2 regions of the Bacillus luti genome follow, and region 2 is predicted to be linked to the other one. Evidence: riboswitches for the same ligand, from Rfam matches in the RefSeq annotation. Region 2 holds a riboswitch; the other holds the start of a gene.

What was found. A riboswitch is a leader RNA that binds a small molecule or an ion and turns the genes downstream of it on or off. The one in region 2 is predicted to bind preQ1.
Region 1: it holds a riboswitch for preQ1, as region 2 does, so the genes downstream of both, queC (7-cyano-7-deazaguanine synthase QueC) here and EUC40_RS18015 (QueT transporter family protein) in region 2, are expected to answer to the same signal.

Annotation. Positions count from the first base shown of each region.
Region 1 is NZ_CP040336.1:3,779,273-3,787,430, forward strand. It holds partial or broken gene EUC40_RS19175 (ribonucleotide reductase N-terminal alpha domain-containing protein) at 1-584, opposite strand, end outside; gene nrdI (class Ib ribonucleoside-diphosphate reductase assembly flavoprotein NrdI) at 571-930, opposite strand; gene EUC40_RS19185 (hypothetical protein) at 1,407-1,724, opposite strand; gene EUC40_RS19190 (hypothetical protein) at 1,750-1,944, opposite strand; gene EUC40_RS19195 (GNAT family N-acetyltransferase) at 2,189-2,767, shown strand; gene EUC40_RS19200 (histidine phosphatase family protein) at 2,803-3,405, opposite strand; gene EUC40_RS27050 (hypothetical protein) at 3,487-3,645, opposite strand; gene EUC40_RS19205 (YkvS family protein) at 3,901-4,086, shown strand; gene queF (preQ(1) synthase) at 4,135-4,632, opposite strand; gene queE (7-carboxy-7-deazaguanine synthase QueE) at 4,651-5,367, opposite strand; gene queD (6-carboxytetrahydropterin synthase QueD) at 5,360-5,851, opposite strand; gene queC (7-cyano-7-deazaguanine synthase QueC) at 5,851-6,513, opposite strand; PreQ1 riboswitch class I at 6,607-6,650, opposite strand; gene EUC40_RS19230 (ATP-binding protein) at 6,857-8,065, shown strand; gene EUC40_RS27325 (DUF6254 family protein) at 8,075-8,158, opposite strand, start outside.
Region 2 is NZ_CP040336.1:3,550,968-3,559,125, reverse strand. It holds gene EUC40_RS18050 (DUF7507 domain-containing protein) at 1-644, opposite strand, end outside; gene EUC40_RS18045 (GNAT family N-acetyltransferase) at 767-1,627, shown strand; gene EUC40_RS18040 (cysteine hydrolase family protein) at 1,670-2,230, opposite strand; gene EUC40_RS18035 (DUF6123 family protein) at 2,414-2,674, shown strand; gene EUC40_RS18030 (DMT family transporter) at 2,677-3,582, opposite strand; gene EUC40_RS18025 (reverse transcriptase-like protein) at 3,596-3,982, opposite strand; gene EUC40_RS18020 (aldose 1-epimerase family protein) at 4,052-4,924, opposite strand; PreQ1 riboswitch class I at 5,057-5,101, shown strand; gene EUC40_RS18015 (QueT transporter family protein) at 5,108-5,593, shown strand; gene EUC40_RS18010 (ribonuclease H family protein) at 5,721-6,380, shown strand; gene EUC40_RS18005 (zinc-finger domain-containing protein) at 6,393-6,569, shown strand; gene EUC40_RS18000 (DUF2564 family protein) at 6,604-6,852, opposite strand; gene cspB (cold shock-like protein CspB) at 6,972-7,169, opposite strand; gene EUC40_RS17990 (YqcI/YcgG family protein) at 7,433-8,158, shown strand, end outside.

The DNA of each region.
Region 1 (8,158 bases), 230 kb from region 2:
AAGTTTAAAGCTACTCCCCCGCCGATTTTCGATAATTGCATTGCAGTATTAATGTTAAAGCCGATTGAATTTAAGCTATCGTCCATCTCTAACAAGAAACAAGACACCATTTCTCCTCTTCTGCTTCTTCCCGCATTTAAAAAGGTTGGTGTCGCTGGTTGGTAGTTTTGTTTTACAATCATGCTTGCGAATTGTTTTGCTTTCGCAACATCACCGCGTCCTAAGTATAATGAAACAATTGCTACACGATCTTCATAGCTTTCTAAGTATTGTTTTTGATCATTTGTTTTTAGCGCATAATCTTTGTAGAACTTAGATGCTGCCATATAAGATTGGAACTCGAAGTTTTCACCATAAGCGATGTTATATACCTCTTCTACTTCCTCCAAGCTATACTCGTCCAGAACGTTGTAATAGTAATCATGTTCTTTCATATACTCCATTCGCTCTGCCACGCTATTAAAAGGAACGGTATTCTCTCTAGCTTCTTCCATAAAGACTTCTAATGCCTCTTTATCTTTATGAAGCTGATAAAAACCGTCCTGCATTTGCGTGATTTCATTATTCAGTTCAATGTGTCGCAATCTCCCGCACCCTTTCCTTAAAATATTCTACATCGTTATTTGTTCCTGATAACTCAAATTTTGATACAATAGGCACTTCATATTTAGCAGAAATTTTGTCAGCACTTGCACCGAACATGTCTCCCCAGTTACGATTGCCGCTTGCAGATACGCCTTTTAATTTGTCATTATTGCGCTCTAAAAATTCTAAAACACGTTCTGGTACATTGCCAAAACCTGTTGTATACGTAATTAAAATAAAGTCTTCATCTATTACTAGATCTTCACCAATTTGAACGGCCGGCATATTTAATTTGTGAATGAAACGCTTCACGTTTCCTGTCATAGAATCATATGCAACTAACATTTCCGACCCTCCCTCTCCAATCTATACTCTCTGTATGTTGTTTCTTGATTTCTCTATATATTGTATTACGTTTCAAAATAAGACACAAGATATATGTATAAATTCTTTCTTTTTTTAACTTTTACTTTTCGACACGACAGTCGATTTTTTTCAATACAATGACTATGAAACAACATTCTAAAACTCATGTCAATAAAGTGCTTTTCAAAAAAGTTGTCAACGAATTTAACCTTATTTTAAAAAAAGTTACCAATATATTTTGTCATAAAACGGCAAATGCTGGAGGAATATATTTCTCCAGCATCACGCAAAAAAGAACAGACATTAAACGATAATCTGTTCTAAAAAACGATTACATTTATCAATTTTACTTTATTAAATATTATACATATACTTTCAGTTCTCGTTACATACTAAAAGATAACTATTATAGAAAAAGATTATTATTATGGCATTTCAATTTATTTATAAAAAGATTATTCAGAGTGCTCAATACGTAAAATATCTTTTACAAATATATGATACGGATTCTCATCTTTGTCAATCATTGTACATACAGGAGCTTCTTCATCAAAGTATACAATCATTCCTTCTACGTACTCATATGTATGTTGAACTTGTACTGTTACTTTAATTTCCATCGCTTCTTCATATGCTCTTTTTATTTTTTGAAGCATTTTCGCTGAACATTTTCTTTTCTCTGGATACATAACCATTCCCATAAACCTATTTCCAGCTCTATCTTTCCACATATAATCCCAATGCGGTAATATCCCTTGTTTAAAATCGCCCATAAGTCTCCTCCCCTATATCTTCTAGTTACGAACGTGGCGTTTCTGAATATGTATAAATGACCTGTCCGCCGCGCTGTGCATTCCCAATAATATGTTTAAAATCTTCACGACTAACTACAACTTTCCTGAACGTATAAAATACATCTTTCGTTGCAACATACTCCTTTATTTCACCATTTTTCAGCTGATCCAAAATTGCATTTGCTAATTGTTCATCCATGTATTTCACCTCTATGCAATATTTTATTCTATCGTATATTCTATAGGTCAACAACTGTAAATTTATCCCGTTACTATGTCATAATTTTATTTTCATTTTTTCGCAAATGATATTGCTTACTATATGTCCACTAAATATCATATACTAACATAGCTACTTCCCTATATCAAACATTTCGACATTCCATTATGCAAAGTTCCATACCACTATGCTACAATATATAAATAGAACTAGGAGGGATACTATGATTCGGAAAGCAAAAAAGACAGATGCAAAGGCGATAGCTCCTTTATTGTATAACGCTCTGCACGAAATTGCTGAAAAAATCACAGGGAGCACAGTTGAAACAGAAGTATTACTAGGACTAGAAACATGGTTCTCAAAAGAGAGAAATCGACTGAGCTACGAAAACTGTTTTGTATATGAACAAGACGGGACTGCAGTGGGAATTATTGTCGCTTATCACGGTAGTGACGCAACAATACTTGACGCACCAATTGTACATCACTTAAGAGAATTACATAAAGATACATCCATTACATTAGAAAAAGAAGCTGAGCTTGATGAGTATTACATTGATACATTATCAGTTTCGAGTGCATATGGCGGAAAAGGCATAGGTTCTCAATTAATTGAAGCTGCTGAAATTCATGCAACTGAAAAAGCACATGAAAAAATCGCCTTACTTGTTAATTTAGAAAATACACGTGCTTTTTCATTATACGAAAAGCTAGGTTACAAAAAAGATCAAATCGTTATGCTTGTGGGTGAACCTTACGCCCATCTAGTAAAACCATTAAATACAAAGGTTTCTATATCTTAAAAAGAAAGCACACGATTTATATAAATCGTGTGCTTTTATGTTAAATTCGTATTTAATACAGTCCCATCCATCGCCTCGTGAAATGTATATGTTGTACAACCCCATGGCTTCCTATGGAAAATAGGTGAACCAGACCACCCCATTGCCCTCAGTTCAGTCCCAATCATCGTATTAAAATAACTATGACCTACAAGAGCAATACTTCCATGTACGAGAGCGTAACGGTGCAATAGATGAGCCGCTTGCTTTGCCCTCTCTCTTACTTCCTTATAAGACTCTACATCTTTATGGTAGCCAAGTACCCATAAGGTTCGTCCGATAAACATCCATACGTTAGGTTTACATTTCAACCATTTTGGAGAAAAAAATCGTGAAGGAACCTCTACTTCTCTAAAAAGAGAATTTTGCATAAAAGATAAAGAATCCAACAATTCAGCTGCTGACTGTACAGCACGCCTTTGATCACTCGTTACGACTAATTTTGCTGATTCCATTGCTTCAATTGTTTCCATTGGTATAGAAGCTTTTGTTGTTATAGTATGTGAGTCATATCGTTTCATCCATTCATGAAATGAAATAACTGTCATTGGCTCCATAGTACCATCTAAGCGACCATGACGAATAAAAGAAATCCTCATTCTTTCCACTCTCCATTCATCACTTACGAACTCTATTATGTACTATTTCTTACTGCCATCATATCATGCATAAAAAGAAAGTTATACATTACCACCACTATCATGTGTTATCGATGCATGCACACCATCCAATCCGTCAAAATATGTAGTTCTTTCATGATGCCGGATTTTCTTCAACTGTATATAAGAGAATAAAAATAATAAAATCGCTATAAAGCTCCCCACAATTTCAAACATCATTTTACCGCCCCTAGTTCCTCCCACTTTAGTAGGTCATTGTATATCCTCATTATACTCTTATATAAAGATACTTGCATTTTTATCATTCATCTCCTATCAGCATGTTTTTTCATATATTTTCTTACAAAAAGTGAATATTTTTCGAATTTTTACTTTGAAAACATTTACAAAACAGGAAACATAGTTCAAAATAAAGGAAAATAAAAAATCCCAAATTATTCTTTTTTGGAAAAACTGTAACAAGGAGAGTTGCTTATGCAGATCGCAGAAACTGGAGATATCATCGAATTTAAAGGTGGCATGCAAGGCCGTGTTCAAAAAGTAAATCAAAACTCTGTTATTGTTGATATAACAATTATGGAGAATTTTAGAGAACTAGATATGGAACCTCTTACAGTTGTAAGTCATAAAAACTATACTGTCATTAACCAAAATGCATAATATAATAGAAAGAAAGGGCCTGTATAGTATACAGGCCCTTTCTTTCTATTAACGATTATCAATTGTTTCTGGATATAGATCGTGGTTCATCATGCGGTAGTCTGCCATTTGTTCATACTTCGTTCCTGGGCGACCATAGTTACAGTAAGGATCAATTGAAATGCCACCACGTGGTGTAAATTTCCCCCATACTTCAATGTAACGTGGATCCATTAATTTAATTAAATCGTTCATAATTACGTTCATGCAATCTTCGTGGAAATCACCATGATTACGGAAACTAAATAAATATAACTTTAAAGATTTACTTTCTACCATTCTTTGCTCTGGAATGTAGCTAATATAAATTGTTGCAAAGTCTGGTTGTCCCGTTTTCGGACATAAGCTTGTAAATTCAGGACAGTTGAATTTTACAAAATAATCACGGTTTGGATGATTATTATCAAATACCTCTAAAATTTCTGGGCTATATTCAAATAAATATTTTGTATTTTGATTTCCTAGTAATGTTACATCTTTTAAATCTTCATCTAATCTTCCTGCCATATTAAACATCCCTTCTCGTTATACGCCGCGTTTATTTCCCCATACTAACGCATGAAGCTGAGGCAATACTTTTGCATCATTCATTGCTTTACAATTTATTGCTTTATCAATCAACCACTCATACTTATCTAATAATTTTTTAATAAGCATTGCATCATCCACTGTTTTCGTATCATCGTTCCCTACTTGCAAGAAGAATGGTACATCTGGATAACGTTCGTGCATCTTAACTGCATATTCAAAGTCAGAATCATCAAATACGACTACTTTTAGGCTAATATCTTTTCCTGCTAGTTTTTGAATAACAGCATCTAACTTTTGAAAATCTGTATGCATCGTCGAACTTGGTGGTTTGGGAGAAATCGTTACCTCATCAATTTGAAGTAACCAGTCTTGCCATTTACTCCCCTGCGTTTCGATTGCCGTTCGCATTCCATTCTCTTTTAATATAGAAAGAAGAAACTCAATATTTTTCAGCAATGCTGGATTTCCGCCTGAAATCGTAACATGAGAAAAATTTTCTCCTCCAATTGCAACAAGCTCATTCCAAATATCTTCCGCTGTCATCTGTCTAATTTGATCTTTAGCCGATCCATCCCATGTAAAGGCAGAATCGCACCAAGCGCAGCTATAATCACAGCCAGCTGTACGAATAAACATTGTCTTTTGTCCTACAACCATTCCTTCACCTTGAATAGTTGGACCAAATATTTCTAAGACAGGGATTTTACTCATCGAGCATCCACTCCCGTCTTACTTCCGCATAACTAGTCGGCGTCTCAAATAGACGAACAAATTCAACACGAGCTCCTTTATATTCGTTCGCACGATTATCTTTTGTTAATGCTTCTGCCATCTTTTCATAAATCCAAACGACCATATTTTCAGCAGTTGTATTCATTGCTGGTAACGTTTCGTTTAAATAACGATGATCTAAATAAATTTCAATTTCATTTTTCCAAATTTCTTTTATATCTCCAAAGTCAATTGCAAGGCCTATTTCATTTACATAACCACTAATCCCAAATACAACTTTATATGTGTGACCATGTAAGTTTTTACATTTTCCTTCATAACAGTGTAAATGGTGTGCTGCATCAAATGTAAATTCCTTGCTGACCATTACTCTTTTATTATGATATTTAAGTTGTTTACGCTGAATATCCTTGTCCATTTTTTGCAAATTTTCTACGATGCGAAATCCAAAGAAATTATCCATTAGTTGCTCGCTCCTTCGCGTTCTTGTAAGTACGTATCTAATCCTGCTTTACGAAGTTGACATGCTGGACATTCACCGCAACCATCACCAATGATTCCGTTATAACATGTTAATGTTTTTTCTCTAACAAACTCAAATGCACCAAGTTCATCAGATAATTTCCATGTCTCCGCTTTATCAATCCACATAAGTGGTGTATGAATGACAAACGGATAATCCATAGATAAATTTAATGTAACGTTTAATGATTTTACAAATACGTCACGGCAATCTGGATACCCACTAAAATCAGTTTCACATACGCCTGTCACAATATGACGCGCTCCAACTTGTTTCGCTAATACAGCAGCGAATGACAAGAATAGTAAATTTCGTCCATCCACAAATGTTGATGGTAATTCACCTTCTTCATGTGTAATCTCCATGTCCGTTCTCGTTAATGCATTTGGAGCAAGTTGATTTAGTAGACTCATATCTAATACTGTATGTTTAATTCCTAGCTCTTTCGCAATTTCCGCTGCACAATCAATTTCTAACTTATGACGTTGATTGTAATTAAACGTTACAGCTTCTACTTCTCCAAACTGCTCTATCGCCCAAAATAAACATGTTGTACTATCTTGTCCACCACTAAAAACAACAACCGCTTTTTCTTTTTTCATTTCACTCATTCTCCTTCTCTACTACGAATAAGAAGAAAGAACGTTCTTGAACTGTCACAATAAAAAAACAAAACAATACCTAGGGATATTGTTGTTTCCATAGTTTTTTATAGAGGGAGTTCGCGAACCTCTCCCATGCAGTGCACGGAATTTCTTCTTTCATTGACAAAGCTTATTGTAACATATTGTATACTACCATAAAAAATTTCTGATTTTTCCGCTATTTTTATTTCATTTCTATCATTTTATAGTATGATTAATCTAATATTAGAAGGGAGGAGGCATCCCACTGAAACTCTTTATTATTTACCTCTTTTTAAATATATTATCCATTCTCGTTACGATGCTTATCTATCACTTATTTTGGAATCAAAAAGGCAAACGATCTCCTAAATTAAATTCAGCTATATTTATTGTATTGTGTTGCCTCGCTACCATACTATGTATCACATTTGCTGCGAAAACAGATTATGGATTTCAATTTGATATGCGTCATATCGTATTAATTGTCGGCACATTAACAGGGGGGCCTATTGCTGGTGCTTCCATTTTAACTGTATTAAACATATACCGCTTTTTATTAGGAGGAGTAGGTGTTTTCCCATCCCTTATCGCTTCAGTGCTCCTATTTATTGTTTTACTCTTAACATACAAACTGTTTAACCGAAGTTCTAACCGTATAAAAATAGCACTCGCTATCTTTTACAGCCTCATATTCGGATTTGGCTGGATACCATTTTTCCTTGCAGAAGTTACAAATAAGGCTGATTATATACCGCATATTATCGTGTACGAAATATGTACAATAATTGGAACAATCCTTATTTTATATTTACTTCACATATTACAAACGCAAGTTCGTCTTCAAAATGAACTTATGAATGCTGAAAAATTTCATTTAATCGGTGAAATGGCAGCTTCTATCTCTCATGAAATTCGTAATCCTTTAACTTCAACGAAAGGATTTTTGCAACTTTTACAGTCAGATACATGTTCTGAAAAGGAACGAAAATTATATATCGACATAGCCATTAATGGTATCGAACAAGCAAATCATGTTCTTACAGACTACTTAACTTTTGCAAAACCGAGTATTGAAAAAGAACAACAATTACAAGTAGAGGAAGAATTACTTCATGCGTTATCTTTAATTACACCTCTCGCGAATTTAACAAATGTTCGTATAAACTACATAAAACAAAGTACATCATTTTTTATAGCTGGTGAAAAGCAAAAACTGAACCAATGCTTATTAAATATTTTAAAAAACTGTATTGAGGCGATGCCTAGCGGCGGTGACCTTATTCTTACATTAGTTCCAGACCATAAACATATACAATTGTTTATAAAAGACACAGGAGTTGGTATGGATCAAGAACAGGTAAAACGACTCGGGTCACCTTTCTATTCAACGAAAGAAAAAGGGACTGGACTCGGAATGATGGTTGTCTTTAGTGTCATCCAAGCAATGAATGGGAAAATTGATATTATAAGCGAAAAAGGGACAGGTACAACCTTCTTGTTAACTTTCCCGCTCATAAAAAAAACGTGATGAAATTCATCACGTTTTTTCTGTTCCTTCCACTAATTCAGCAAAAGCTTTCACTTTTCCATGTGGTTTTTGATTCTCTTTACGAGCTTTCCA
Region 2 (8,158 bases):
GATACATCGGCACTACCAGTTTCTGCAGAAACACGGTTGCCTGCTACATAAATGGTTAAGTTTCTTGCGGGTAATGTCCCGTTTTGATAAGCAACGATAAGCGTCCATCCAGCTGAATTAATTGTTCCATTAGAAGCATCTATAGGATCTACAAGTCCAGGGACAGCCCCCGTAGTATAGGAACCAGAACCTCCAGCTTGAATAAGTGTTGTTACGTCTGCTGACCGAGTGTAAAAGCCAAATGTAATAGAGTTTGAAACGAAAGTTTGATTGGAAGCTGTAACAGCTGAAGGCGTAATAGAGTATGTTGAAACAGGTGTTGTAAAAGAAACAGGGTTCCCTAATACACTCGTAATGTTTTGATCACGAGATAAATAGTTGCCGCCCCAAATGAGTTCGGCGTAAAGAATCGTACTACCAGCAGGGATATTTAAAATAGCGGTAGAACTATTTTGTGTATAGTTTAACGTTGTACCAGCAGGAAAAGTAGGTACTTGTAAAGCGGTATTCGTAGTTGCGAATGCACCAATTGCCCCGATTGTACCAGCACGGTTTTGATTACTAATTTTACTTAAGCCTAAAGTATTTCCTGTAATAGCGAGTGCGCCGTTAGTGGTGGTAGAAAATCGATTCGTAATGGGCATGTTGTCACCTCATTTACAATATAGTCTTGGTCAAAATAGGATATGTGTGTGACAAATAAAGGGAAACATGTACGAGTTGATTTAGTAATAATGATTTAAATGTCTAGATAAGGGGATGGAGTATGATTGAATTAGAAATGAGGGTAGAACGTCTTAGGCAAGAAAAAATAGAGGACATTGTAGCGTTATCTTCTTATATTGGTTGGGATTATAACAGAGAAGAAGTTGAAGCGATTTTGAACTCAGGTATTGTATATGGCGTATGGAATGAGAGAGAAAAACTTATTGCTAGCGCTGCAATTATATTATACGAAGGGACGTTAGTGTCAATAGGAATGGTAATTGTACATCCGGATTATAAGGGAAGAGGGATTGGAAAGGCGATAATGAATTCTTGTATGAATAGCGTATCAGCTCGCACTCCAATTATGCTTATTGCTACAGATGAGGGGAAGCCTTTATACGAAAAGTTAGGATTTAGGGCAGTGAGTTATGTTTCTAAATACATATGTAACTCGTACAATGCGACTGATCATTGTGTAGGAAATGATGATTATATGATGAATTATGAAGAGGGTGATTTAGAAGAAATTATAAAAATAGATGAATATGCGTTTGGAACAAATAGAAAAGCATTTTTAAAGAAAAGGATTATACAAAGTGAACAGTGTATCGTTGTGAAGGGTAAGGAACAAAAGGTACTAGGATATGGTTTGAGTGTACAAACGCCGGAAAATAGAATAATAGGACCGGTAGTTGCTAAAAATGATGAGATGGCAATAGATATTGTTCATTATTTAGCAAAAGGGAATAATGGTAAATTAAGAATGGATGTACCAGAAGGAAAAGTGAATTTCATGAAAAGGTTAGAGAATTCTGGTTTTCGAAAGGTAAATATGCCGCCAATTATGATGAAAAATAGCAATCAATTATTAAAAAGGAATAATGAGCTATATAGTATTGCAGCACAAATTTTTGGATAAAAAAGAATCCTTTTCACATAAGGATTCTTTTTTATCGTTCATTTAATCGCGATATTGGTCATGAGTTGGTTGAAAGAGATCTTCCTCGATATCTCTCACCATAGAAAAATGATCAACGTTATAATGACCATGTAAAATTTTATTATGATGACCAATAATTTGCTCTGCAGATAACACGTTAGAGTCAGTTGTTGAATGACCATTTTTAATTAATGTAACATCAAAGCCTTGTACAGTGGCTGTTCTAACGGCGGTGTCGATGCAATGTTCTGTTTTACAGCCACCTATAACAATATGATTGATTTTTTCTTCTTTTAAAAGTTCAAGTAACGAAGTACCGTAGAATGAATTTGTTGCTGCTTTATTAATAAGGATTGCAGACTGAGGTACTTTAATTTGATTATGTACTTCAAATCCTTCTCCGCTACCAGAAGCAACATCGATATCTCTTACGAAAACAATAAGAGCATTTGCATCTATTGCTTTCTGCAGGGCTGTATTTAGTGTAGATAATAGCTCGGTTTTACGAAATACTTCATTTTCTTGTTCATTTCCATCAATTAACTCTTGCTGGGCATCAATAATTAATAGTGCTTGTTTCATCGTGTCTCCCCTTTAAATATGAAATAAGTTCCACTGTACATATTCCTTTACATTGTTAGGAAATCCTCCATTACAAGCGAAGTAGACGATTGATTTACAAAGTTGTCAAAGAAATTTCATTCTCATAGCGTGTAAAAACATGTATGATAGGAGATGGAGAATTTTTGAGTAGGTGGGAATAACATGCAAACAGTAGAAGATTATCTTTCATTCTTACATACGAAAGGATTTAAATTATCAGAGGAAGCACAAGGATTTATTATGTTCGGACAAGGATATACGGGTGCTTCTGATGGGATTGTAAATGCAGCAATAGAAGCGACAATTAAACATCAATTGCAGTTTGATGGCAGTTATTTTGTTGCGTTATTAGAACGGTTGAAAGAGGAAGCAATTACAGATAAAAAAAGCGCTAAGGCTTTTATGCGGAAGTTACAAGCGTAACTTCACGCAGCCTGCGCTTCTTTTTTTGTTTTGGAAGGTAATTCAACAAAAATCATTCCTAAGAAAATGCAAAGACACCCAACGATAGCAGAGACGGAAAGTTGCTCGTTTGCGACGAGAACACCAGTTAATGCAGCAAAAACAGGTTCCATTGCGAAAATAATTGCTACTCTTGTTGGAGACGTATGTTTTTGTGCTGATGTTTGGATGAAAAAAGCAATGGATGTTGCAAACAGGGAAGTTAGAAAGAGAGCGAATAAAAAGGACTGGTTCGTCCATAGTGATACTGAAAATACTTTTTCCCAATCTTCAAACAAAAAAGCACAAATAGAAGAAAACATACCAACAGCTAATACTTGTGACGTGCTTAATAATAAAGGGGATATTTTTTTAGAAAAGAATCCGTTAATGAGAATATGTGCAGCGAATGCGACAGCACAACCGAGAACGAGTATATCTCCAATGTTTAATTGGAAAGAATCACCAGCCGTTAATAAGTACAAACCTGCTGTTGCCACAGCAATGCCAATTACGATAAAAATGGTAGCCTTTTGTTTTAAAAAGATAAAAGACAGGATCGGAACCATAACGATACTAAGTCCAGTTAAGAAACCAGCTTTTGAAGATGTTGTATAAAGTAAGCCGAATGTTTGTAATAAATAGCCGACAAATAAGAAAAATCCCACCATTAATCCAGCTAAACTACTATGTTTTAATTCTTGTTTTGAAGTTTTCTGTGAGAAAATCATTTGAACGAATAATAAAATAATTCCGGCGAATAAAAAGCGAATGCCATTGAAAGTAAATGGCCCGACAAAAGACATAGCATTTTGAACGACAACAAACGTAGCTCCCCAAATAAAAGAGACAAATAATAAAGCAAGAGGAGCAATCCACTCTCTTTTCACACTCATACCCCCATTAATTTTGTAAGATAGCTTTTCTAGCTAATTCATCAGCTACTTTATTTTGACTACTTGGAATCCACTTAATAAAAAAGAGATCGAAACTTTTTATGTATTGCAATGCTTCATCTAAAAGTGGTGCAAACATTTTATTTTTTGCGTATTCTTTTTCAACCGCTCGCTCAACAAGCTGAGAATCTGTACGAAAAGATACAATGCTATAATTATGCTCCGTGCAATACTTTAATGCTGCAAGTAAAGCGTGGTATTCTGCTTCATGATTGGACATTGTCCCAAGTGGTAATGACAATTGTACAGGTGGTTGTACGCCTTTAATAAACACTCCAGCACCAGAAGGACCAGGATTTCCTTTTGTTGCACCATCAATATATACTTCAATCAAAATGAGAAACCTCCAAATTATAAGATTATCCCCTACTCACAAGTGTTCTCAAAGTAGGGGATAGAGTATTTATCCAATTGTAATGCTATAACGACATGTAAATGTTTCATTCGCTTGTAAAGACTGAATTCCTTTTTTTTCTTTGAAATCTTTTGCTGGTTTTACTTCATCAGCGATTCCATACCAAGGTTCGATACATAAGAAAGGTGCATTATCCCCTGGTGTCCACACACCGACAAATGGGAATCCGTCAAATTCTACTTTTACAAATTTATTATGTTTATGAGAACGAATCGAAATTTCATTCGTATTCATATTTTCAAAAATAAGCGCATCATTTTTGAATAAATCGTATGTAAGTGGTAATTCATTCGTATGTTCAGCGATTAGTTGTTTGTTATTTGAAAGATAAGGTCCTTCTAGTACACTTGTTTCTAAGCGTTCTGGACCATTAAAAGATAGATGATAATCTGTAAATGATTCGCCGTCTAATAACGGGAAATTGAATCCAGGATGTGCTCCGATTGAGAAGAACATCTCCTTTGAAGTAGGGTTGTTTACTTCATATGTCACATGAACGATTTGTCCATCCAGCTCATAAGAAACGAGTAATTCAAATTCGTATGGGTATTTTTTTAATGTTTCTTCATTACTCATAACAATATAAGTAATTTTCGTTTCACTTTGTTCTTTTACAGAGAATGTAAGATCACGAGCAAAGCCGTGTTGTGTTAAAGAATAAGGTTTTCCATCTACATAATATGTATTATCTACTAATCGACCGACAATCGGGAACAAAATTGGTGCACGGCGTCCCCAATAAGTAGAATCACCTTGCCATAAATATTCTGTGTTGTCTTCTTTTAAGCGAACGCTTTGTAATTCTGCACCCTTGTCAGAGATGGAAACGATCACTTTTTCGTTTTGAATTGTTGCAGTCATGAAGTGAAACCTCCTAAATATTTCATATGTTTCATTATACGTTGTCTACAAGGAAAAAGGTAGTTTATGATAGGAATCTATTGACGAAAGAGTGCCTATTGCGTAAAATATAATCTTGTTGCTTAAAAAACGAATAACGTGGTTCGAAACCATCCCACGTAAAAAAACTAAGGAGATTTTGTCATGAATATAAGAACATTAGTCGGTAATGGTATTTTAGCGGCATTATATATTGCTGTTTCTATGCTTATTCAGCCATTTGGCTTTACGAATGTACAGTTTCGTATTTCAGAGATGTTTAACCATCTCGTTGTATTTAATAAGAAAGCAATTTACGGAATTGTATTAGGTGTATTTTTAACGAATCTCTTTTTCTCACCAATGATCGCTTACGATTTAGTATTTGGAGTAGGGCAATCTATTCTTGCATTAGTTGCAACAATTATTTCTATGCGATTTATTAAAGGTGTTTGGGCTCGTATGATTTTTAATACAGTTATCTTTACGATTACAATGTTTATGATTGCAATCGAACTTCATCTTGCATTTGATTTACCATTTATGTTGACTTGGTTAACATGTGCAGTTGGTGAATTCGTAGTAATGGCAATTGGTATGCCTGTAATGTACTGGATTAATAAGCGAGTACAATTTGAAAGATTTATGTAATAGATGAAAGGGCTGTTCCTATAGGGGATAGCTCTTTTTGTATGTGATTATAGTGAATATAATACTGTGACTGTTGATAAAATATAATAAAATATATATAAGAAGTCTTACATAAGGGGAATCTAGTATGAAATATAAAATTCATTGGCTGTATAAAACGAAGCGTGGTTTGCATACTGAATTAACAACAGATTATATGAACATAGAGGAAGTACTTCAATTTGCGGAGGACTTCGAGAAAACAGGAAGAGTGAAAGAAATTTCATTTTACGATGAAATGGATGCAGAATGGTCATTAAAGGAAATGAAAAAGCTGAGTAAACAAGTGGAGGAAGAACCTCAAGAAATACTCGTTTATTTTGATGGTGGTTATGATGTACAGACGAAAGAAGCTGGAGTCGGTATATGTGTGTATTATAAAAAAGGAAATACAAACTACCGAATTCGCCGCAATGCATATATGGAAGGTATATATGATAATAATGAAGCGGAATATGCATCATTATTATACGGTATGAATATACTCGAGGAATTAGGGATTAAGTATGAAGCAGTTACACTTCGCGGAGATTCTCAAGTGGTGCTGCAGCAATTGGCCGGAGAATGGCCTTGCTATGATGAGCATTTAAATCATTATTTAGACCAAATTGAACAAAAGGCGAAGCAAATGAAATTAAAACTTGTATGTGAGCCAATATCTAGAAAACAAAATAAAGAAGCACATCAATTAGCTACGCAAGCATTAGAAGGAACGGTCATTGATAGTCATAAAGAAATAACCGAATAGAGAGGTGCAAAGATGGATAAAAAGCAACTCATTACGGAGGTAAATGACTTATTGGAAACATATTGTGAAGGGTGCTTTTTGCGAGAGCATAATCGAAAGACAAATAGTAAATATTATGCCCATTCCTTTTGTATTAGGCAATGTACAGTTGGAGAAACATTGAAAAAGTATGGAGAACAGTTGTCATAAAAAACATCCAGAGAAAATTCTCTGGATGTTTTTTTTAGTGCTTTGCTTCGTTTAATTGATGCTCACACTTGCTTAATTTCTTTTCCTCATTCATTAGAAATGGCTCATCTAAATCTGTCGCCACAGATTTCATAATTTCAAGTTGAGAGCGAGCTGCTTCTACAGCAGTAGTGGCATGCTCTAATGTGTCTGGATCCATTGAAATTGTTGCTGATCCTACCATTTTTTGTGCTGTTTCTACGCGGAATTTTACTTCTTCAAAATCATTTACTTCTGATCCCATTAATAATTCCTCCTTTGTATAGTGCGCATTTCACATAGTTTTTGCTCTGTAAAACGGAAATATACAAAGGAAAAACAAAGGAGGTTACCAAGTAAGGTAACCTCCTATCATATGTTGGATTAAAGTTTTACTACGTTAGCAGCTTGAGGTCCACGGTTTCCTTCAGTAATGTCGAAAGATACTTCTTGACCTTCTTCTAAAGCTTTGTAGCCGTCGCCTTGAATAGCAGAGAAATGTACGAATACATCGTCAGCACCTTCAATTTCGATAAATCCAAAACCTTTTTCGTTGTTAAACCATTTTACTTTTCCTTGCATGTTACAATTCCTCCTAAAAACGTTTGCTTTTTTCATTTAGTGAACTTCATTTAAAAGATAATATAAACTAAAAATGCTATAATCTTGAATATTCTGCTAAATGATTAATTTAAATATACACGAATTGGTAGAATTTAGTCAAGTAAGCGATTTTATTTTTTTGTATTTTTAAATAACTTTTTCAGCCGAATTTTTAAATAGGTATAGGACAGGCCAAGTATGTAATAGTCTTAATTGAATGCTATACATAATGAGGTGAAAGAATGAAGGAGTCTTACTTATTAGATAATGAAGGAATGAAAACGAGAACTGACATACCGAATTGGGTTACAAAAGAATTTCAAAATTTTTCGAGTGTTGTGCTAGAACCAACTTTCCCGTGTTATTTCGGTTTAACAGCTTTGAAAAAGAATGAACTTCGTTATTCGTTTCTTTCTCATAATGATTGGAGTCATTTGCCGCATACAATGTTATCTTTTTTGGAGTTAATGAAAGAGCGGCCGATTGTAAGAAGGGGCTTTTTTCTCTTTGTAGAACCAGAATGTGAAGAACAATCATTGGAATATTACCGTGAATACTTTTGGAAAGTACTACAGTATTTACATAAAAACGATAATCAAACATGGCCTAGGCAAATTCCACAAGACCCAGACCATTATTTATGGGAATTTTCATTTGGTGGTGAGCCAATATTCGCGTTTGGAAATGCGCCAGCTTATAAACAGAGAAAAACGAGACATTTAGGAAATTCCCTCGTTATTGGATTTCAGCCACGCACCATTTTTGATGGATTAGAAGGCGATCGTCCTAAAGGAGCATATTCGAGACAAACGGTCCGCGATCGAGTTGAAAAGTGGGATCAGCTGCCGAAACATCCTAACATTAGTCATTATGGTGACCCGGATCATCGTGAATGGAAACAATACTTCATAGGAGACGATATAGAACCGATAAAAGGAAAATGTCCTTTTCTTCATAAGATAGAAAAG